Linked DNA regions of Hydrogenophaga sp. SL48. The protein of the gene in region 2 interacts with the protein of the main gene of each other region in a pairwise test. Links are inferred from orthologs where the notes say so. Each region holds a gene or a part of one and is shown on either strand. Other genes may lie near its edges. The genes, in order: accC and cysM.

Region 1 (3,162 bases), 130 kb from region 2 along the record:
GGACACCCAAGGCGCGTAAGCCTCTTTCAGCTCGTCGGCCTGACGCGAAAGAATGCCGGCCATCACCAGGCGACCACCAGCGCGCACGTGCTCACAGAGCAGCGGAGCGAGCACCTTGAGCGGTGTGGCCAGGATGTTGGCGAGCACGATGTCGAACTGCCCCCGGGCCTGATCGGGCAACCCCGATTGCAGGCTCACATGGTTGGCGCTGGCATTGAGTCGCGTCGATTCCACAGCGGCCGGGTCGATGTCGACCGCCACGATGTCCGTCGCACCGAACTTGGCCGCGCCGATCGCCAGGATGCCCGAACCACAGCCGTAATCCAGCACACGCTTGCCCTCAACGCCATGGTGGGCGGTCCAGCGCAGGCACATGCGCGTGGTCGGGTGCGTTCCGGTGCCGAACGCCAGCCCCGGATCCAGCCGGATCACCTCGCGCGCCGCAGCTGGCGGCTCATGCCAGGTGGGCACGATCCAGAACGTGGGCGTGATTTCCACCGGGTCGAACTGGGATTGCGTCAGGCGCACCCAGTCCTGCTCGGCCACGGCCTGCACGCCCAGCACCTCACAACCCTCGAAAAAATCCTGAAACACCAGCAGCGCCGCGGCTTCGCGCGCACCGGCTTCAGTGGGGAACAGCGCCACCACCCGCGAACGGTTCCAGCCCGCCTTCGGCGCGGGCATGCCCGGTTCGCCAAACAGGGCCTGCTCGGACGGTGTCAGGGCATCGGCATCCTCCACCGAGACGCTCAGCGCATCGAGTTCGACCAGCGCGTCGCTGACCGGCTCGACGCCGGCCTCTGGGACGAGCAGGACCAACTCAAAAAGAGACCCAGCCGGCGGCTGGGTCTGGCAAGCAAGATCAGCGTTCACGTTGGGAGAGCCACTCTTCCAGGTAGTGGATGTTGGTGCCGCCGGCCACGAAGCTGGCGTCCACCATCAGCTCACGGTGCAGCGGGATGTTGGTCTTGATGCCCTCCACCACCGCTTCGGCCAGCGCCGTGCGCATTCGGGCCAGGGCCTGCTCGCGCGTGTCGCCGTGCACGATCAGCTTGCCGATCATGGAGTCGTAGTTCGGCGGCACGAAGTAGTTGGTGTACGCATGCGAGTCCACACGCACCCCCGGGCCACCGGGCATGTGCCAGGTGGTGATGCGGCCGGGCGAAGGCGTGAACTTGTAGGCGTCTTCCGCGTTGATGCGGCACTCGATGGCGTGGCCGCGCAACTGCACCTGGCGCTGCGTGAACGGCAGTTTTTCGCCGGCGGCCACCGCGATCTGGGTGCGCACAATGTCCACACCAGTGATCCACTCCGTCACCGGGTGTTCCACCTGCACGCGGGTGTTCATCTCGATGAAATAGAACTCACCGTTCTCGAACAGGAACTCGAAAGTACCCGCCCCCCGATAGCCGATCTTCTTGCACGCCGCCGCGCAGCGCTCGCCGATCTTCTCGATCAGGCGGCGCGGAATGCCCGGCGCCGGCGCTTCTTCGATCACCTTCTGGTGGCGCCGCTGCATGGAGCAGTCGCGCTCGCCGAGGTACACCGCGTTGCGGTGCGTGTCGGCCATGATCTGGATCTCGATGTGGCGCGGGTTCTGGAGAAACTTCTCCATGTACACCTCGGGGTTGCCAAAGGCAGCCCCGGCTTCGGCCTTGGTGGTCTGCACCGCGTGCAGCAGGGCCGCTTCGGTGTGCACCACACGCATGCCGCGACCACCGCCACCACCCGCCGCCTTGATGATGACCGGGTAGCCGATCGTTTTGGCGGTGCGTTTGATCACCACCGGGTCGGCCGGCAGAGCACCTTCCGAGCCGGGCACGCAGGGCACGCCGGCGCGGATCATGGCCTGCTTGGCCGACACCTTGTCACCCATCAGACGGATCGATTCGGGCGTGGGGCCAATGAAGGTGAAGCCACTTTGCTCCACGCGCTCGGCAAAATCGGCATTTTCGGACAGGAACCCGTAGCCAGGGTGAATCGCCTCGGCGTCCGTGACTTCGGCGGCCGAGATGATGGCGGGCATGCTGAGGTAGCTCTGCGCCGACTGCGCCGGACCAATGCAGACGGCCTCGTCCGCGAGCTTCACGTATTTGGCGTCGCGGTCGGCCTCTGAGTAGACCATGACGGCCTTGATGCCCATTTCGCGGCAGGCGCGTTGCACCCGGAGGGCAATCTCGCCGCGGTTGGCGATCAGGATTTTCTTGAACATGGGCGTTCGGTCGCTTATTCGATCACGTACAGCGGCTGGCCATACTCCACCGCCTGGCCGTTCTCCACCAGGATCTGGGTGACGGTGCCGCTCTTGTCGGCTTCGATCTCGTTGAGGATCTTCATCGCCTCGACGATGCAGATCGTTTCGCCTTCCTTGATGCTGTCACCGACCTCCACGAAGGGTTTCGCACCGGGACTGGAGGCACGGTAGAAGGTGCCGACCATGGGCGACTTGACGGTGTGGCCCACCGGTCCGGCCGGAGCTGCGGCAGCAGGAACCGCTTCGGCCGGTGCAGCAGCCACCAACGGTGCTGCGGGCGCGGCCACAGGGGCCATGGCGTAGGTGACCGGAGCGGCCATGCCGACGGGCGCGCTCTTGACGATGCGCACTTTGCCTTCCGCTTCGGTGATTTCCAGTTCGGACACGTTCGATTCGGACACCAGATCGATCAGCGTCTTCAGTTTTCTCAAATCCATGATTTCTCCAACGAAATGCGGTCAAATTGATTCAACTTCACTCAATTTCATTGAAATCAAGGCTGAACAATCCGCCGGGGTGCGCAGTGTACACGAGGGTTGAATCGGGTGGCACACCGTTCATCACCCTCGACAGCCGACGTTCGAGGGGCCATTCGGTCCACGCACGGACACAAGTTGAAAGAACTTTAACCGCTTTTCAACGCGGTTCACCACATCCACCCAGCAGACCAACGGCCTCGCTGGCCATGGCCTTTCAGACCAGACCCGCCCACAGCGAGAGGTCCGACTCGCTCAGCTTGCCGAGCTTGCGGTGCATCACGGTCCCGTCGGCACCGAACACCACGGTGAACGGCAGCCCCCCACTGGCGTTGCCCAGACTGCGGCCCAACTCGGTTCCCGCCAGCCCGGCCAAGGCGACGGGGAAATCCAGTGGCAAACGCTGCAAAAAGCTGCGCACTGGAGCCGCCT
Region 2 (3,212 bases):
TCTATGAATTCCATCTTCGCCGGGCTGGATTGGGCCAGCCAAACCCACGCCGTGTGCGTCATCGACGAGCGCGGCGCCGTTTGCAAGCAGTGGGAGGTCGCGCACGATGCCGACGGCTTGCGTGAACTCTTGCGCCAGCTGCGCGCCTTGCACGTGCTGCGCATCGCCATCGAGCGTCCCTCCGGGCTGCTGGTCGACGCCTTGGTGGAGGCCGGCTTCGAAGTCGTGCCCATCCACCCCAACGCCGTCAAGGCCAGCCGGCCGCGCTACCGCAGCCACGGCGGCAAGTCCGACGCCTCTGACGCCTACTTGCTGGCCGACCTGCTGCGCACCGACGGCCACCGCTTCAAACCGCTGGCCGCGCAGTCCGACGAGATCCGCGCGTTGCGTGCCTTGGTGCGCGGCCGTGATGACCTGGTGGCCACCCGCGTGCAACTGGCCAACCAACTGCGCGCCCTGCTGGAGTCGTACTGGGCCGGTGCCGCCGAGATCTTCGCCGATGTGGACTCGCCCATCGCGCTGGCCTTCATCCAGCGCTACCCGACGCCAGAGGTGGCCAGCCGGCTTGGCCCCAAGCGCATGGCCGCCTTCTGCTCCCAGCACGCCTACTGCGGCCGGCGCAGCGCCGAGGAATTGCTGCAACGGCTCAGGCAGGCCCCAGCCGTTGGCTTGGGCGAGCTGGAGATGGACGCCAAGGGCGAACTCGTCTGCAGTCTGGCGCGCACCCTGAGCACACTGGTCGATCAAATCCGGCTGCTGTCGGGCCGCATCGAGCACCAGGTGGGCGCCAGCGACGATGGCCGCATCCTCATGAGCTTCCCGCGCGCCGGGCGCATCTGTGCCGCACAGATTCTGGCCGAGCTGGGCAGCGTGCGTGAGCGCTTCGACTCCGACGAACACCTGGCCGCCGAGGCCGGCGTCGCACCGGTCACCTACGCCTCGGGCAAGCACAAGGCCGTGACCTTCCGCTGGGCCTGCAATCACCGGCTGCGCCGTGCCCTGACCACCTTGGCCGACAACTCCCGCCATGCCAGCGCATGGGCCGCCGACGTCTATGCGAACGCGCGTGGCCGAGGCTGCGACCACCCTCACGCCATCCGCATCCTCAGCCGCGCCTGGTTGCGTGTCATCTGGCGCGCCTGGATCGACCGCAAACCTTACGACCCCGCCGTCCACGGCGGGCTTCAAACCATGCTCAAAATGGCGGGGGGTTGACACAGGGTGTCTCATGCGGTCAGGCTGGGAACACGCCAGTCGAGAGGTAGCGGTCACCCCGGTCACAGACGACGAACGCGATGGTCGCGTTCTCCACCTGGCCCGCGACCTGCTGCGCCACCCAGCAGGCGCCTGCGGCCGAGATGCCGGCGAAGATGCCTTCTTCGCGCGCCAGCCGGCGGCACATCTCTTCCGCGTCGCTCTGGCTCACCAGCACCAGCTCGTCCACACCCGAAGGATCGTAGATCTTGGGCAGGTACTCCTGCGGCCACTTGCGGATGCCGGGGATGCGCGAGCCCTCGCTGGGCTGCGCGCCGATGATGCGGATCGCCGGGTTCTTTTCTTTCAGAAAGCGCGAGACGCCGGTGATGGTGCCGGTGGTGCCCATGGCGCTCACGAAGTGCGTGATGCGCCCGCCGGTCTGCTCCCAGAGCTCCGGGCCGGTGGTTTCGTAGTGGATGCGCGGGTTGTCGGCGTTGGCGAACTGGTCGAGCACCCGGCCCTTGCCCTCTTTCTCCATCTTGTCGGCCAGGTCGCGCGCGTACTCCATGCCACCGCTCTTGGGGGTGAGGATCAGCTCAGCGCCGAAAGCCTTCATGGTCTGGGCACGTTCGATCGACAGGTCCTCCGGCATGATCAGCACCATGCGGTAGCCCTTGATGGCGGCGGCCATGGCCAGGGCGATGCCGGTGTTGCCCGAGGTGGCCTCGATCAGCGTGTCGCCGGGCTGGATCTCGCCACGCTCCTGAGCGCGCTGGATCATCGAGAGCGCCGGGCGGTCCTTCACCGAGCCGGCCGGGTTGTTGCCTTCAAGCTTGCCCAGCACCACATTGCCCCGGGCCTGGTGGTCGGCGGCGCCGATGCGCTGCAGCGCCACCAGCGGCGTGTGGCCGATGGCATCTTCAATCGTCGGATAGTTCATGAGCGCCACTGTGCCATAATTTCGCGCTCCACACAGTCAACGCCCGGGTGGTGAAATTGGTAGACGCAGGGGACTCAAAATCCCCCGCCGCAAGGCGTGCCGGTTCGATTCCGGCCCCGGGCACCACATATAAGGCCGCACAGTTTTCGCTGTGCGGCCTTTTTGTTTGTCACGGGGTCAGTGGGGCAGCACCTCGCGTTGGCCGCGCTGACCGTGCTGGCGGCGCCAGGCAGCGGGCGGCTGTCCGAATTCGCGCCGGAAGGCGCGGCTGAACGCGGTGTCGGTCTGGTAGCCGACCTCTTCGGCGATGTGCGCCAGGGGCGCGTTGCTGCGGCACAGCAGGTGGCTGGCCAGCAGCATGCGCCACTGCGCCAGGTAGTGCATGGGTGAACTGCCCACCAGTTGCTGAAACCGTTCGGCCAGCACCGAACGCGAGGTGTTGGACGAGCGCGCGAGGGTTTCCAGGGTCCACGCCTGGGCGGGGGCGGCGTGGATGGCCTTGAGCGCGGCGCCGACGACGCGGTCGTTCACGCCGGCCAGCCAGCCGGTGTGGCCTTCCGGGCTCGATCGTTCGTTCATGTAGATGCGCAGCACCTCGATGAACAGCACCTCGGCCAGCTTGGCCAGCACGCCGGCGCCGCCCGGGCGCGGCGAGCGCGCTTCGGCCAAGGCATAGCGCAGTGAGGCTTCGAGCCAGGTGCCGGCGTTGGAACCGCGCACGTTGACGCGCAACAGCGGAGGCAAGCCGCTCAGCAACATGCGCGCCAGGCGAGCGTCGCAGGCCAGGTAACCACAGACCAGCCTGCAGCCCGCACCGCCGCCGCCATAGGCCAGCAGGCGCGGGCGCCGCGACAGCACCTCGTCGAGCCGCGCGCCCGACGCTGGCGCCAGGCCGGGCTCCGAGGTCATGCGGTGGGCGTGGCCCTGCGGAAACACCACGGCGTCGCCCGCGATCAGGTGCACCGGTGGCTGGCCGTCGAGTTCGACCCAGCACTCGCCCTCGGTGATCAGGTGGAAGATCACCACCCGCTCGGCGTGGGGCTCCAGCAAGGGCGCCGCAGCATCGGCGTGGGGC

Evidence for each region.
Region 1: the proteins of cysM (region 2) and accC interact in binary tests that used the Escherichia coli proteins (3 or more experiments, as listed by UniProt). The link is inferred for Hydrogenophaga sp. SL48 from one-to-one orthologs.

The regions. Positions count from the first base shown.
Region 1 is NZ_CP063400.1:3,744,491-3,747,652, forward strand. What follows is about bases 38-2,885. They hold accC (acetyl-CoA carboxylase biotin carboxylase subunit), read right to left. Parts: upstream 2,213-2,885; coding sequence 863-2,212; downstream 38-862. Other genes in these bases: prmA (50S ribosomal protein L11 methyltransferase), read right to left, coding at 38-819; accB (acetyl-CoA carboxylase biotin carboxyl carrier protein), read right to left, coding at 2,227-2,691. Also shown: more of prmA, read right to left, coding at 1-37; IM738_RS17750 (TlpA disulfide reductase family protein), read right to left, coding at 2,948-3,162. UniProt on the Escherichia coli protein: This protein is a component of the acetyl coenzyme A carboxylase complex; first, biotin carboxylase catalyzes the carboxylation of the carrier protein and then the transcarboxylase transfers the carboxyl group to form malonyl-CoA.
Region 2 is NZ_CP063400.1:3,615,198-3,618,409, forward strand. What follows is about bases 187-3,084. They hold cysM (cysteine synthase CysM), read right to left. Parts: upstream 2,138-3,084; coding sequence 1,235-2,137; downstream 187-1,234. Other genes in these bases: IM738_RS17110 (IS110 family transposase), read left to right, coding at 187-1,215; IM738_RS17125 (AraC family transcriptional regulator), read right to left, coding at 2,315-3,084. Outside these bases: more of IM738_RS17110, read left to right, coding at 4-186; more of IM738_RS17125, read right to left, coding at 3,085-3,212. UniProt on the Escherichia coli protein: Two cysteine synthase enzymes are found. Both catalyze the same reaction. Cysteine synthase B can also use thiosulfate in place of sulfide to give cysteine thiosulfonate as a product.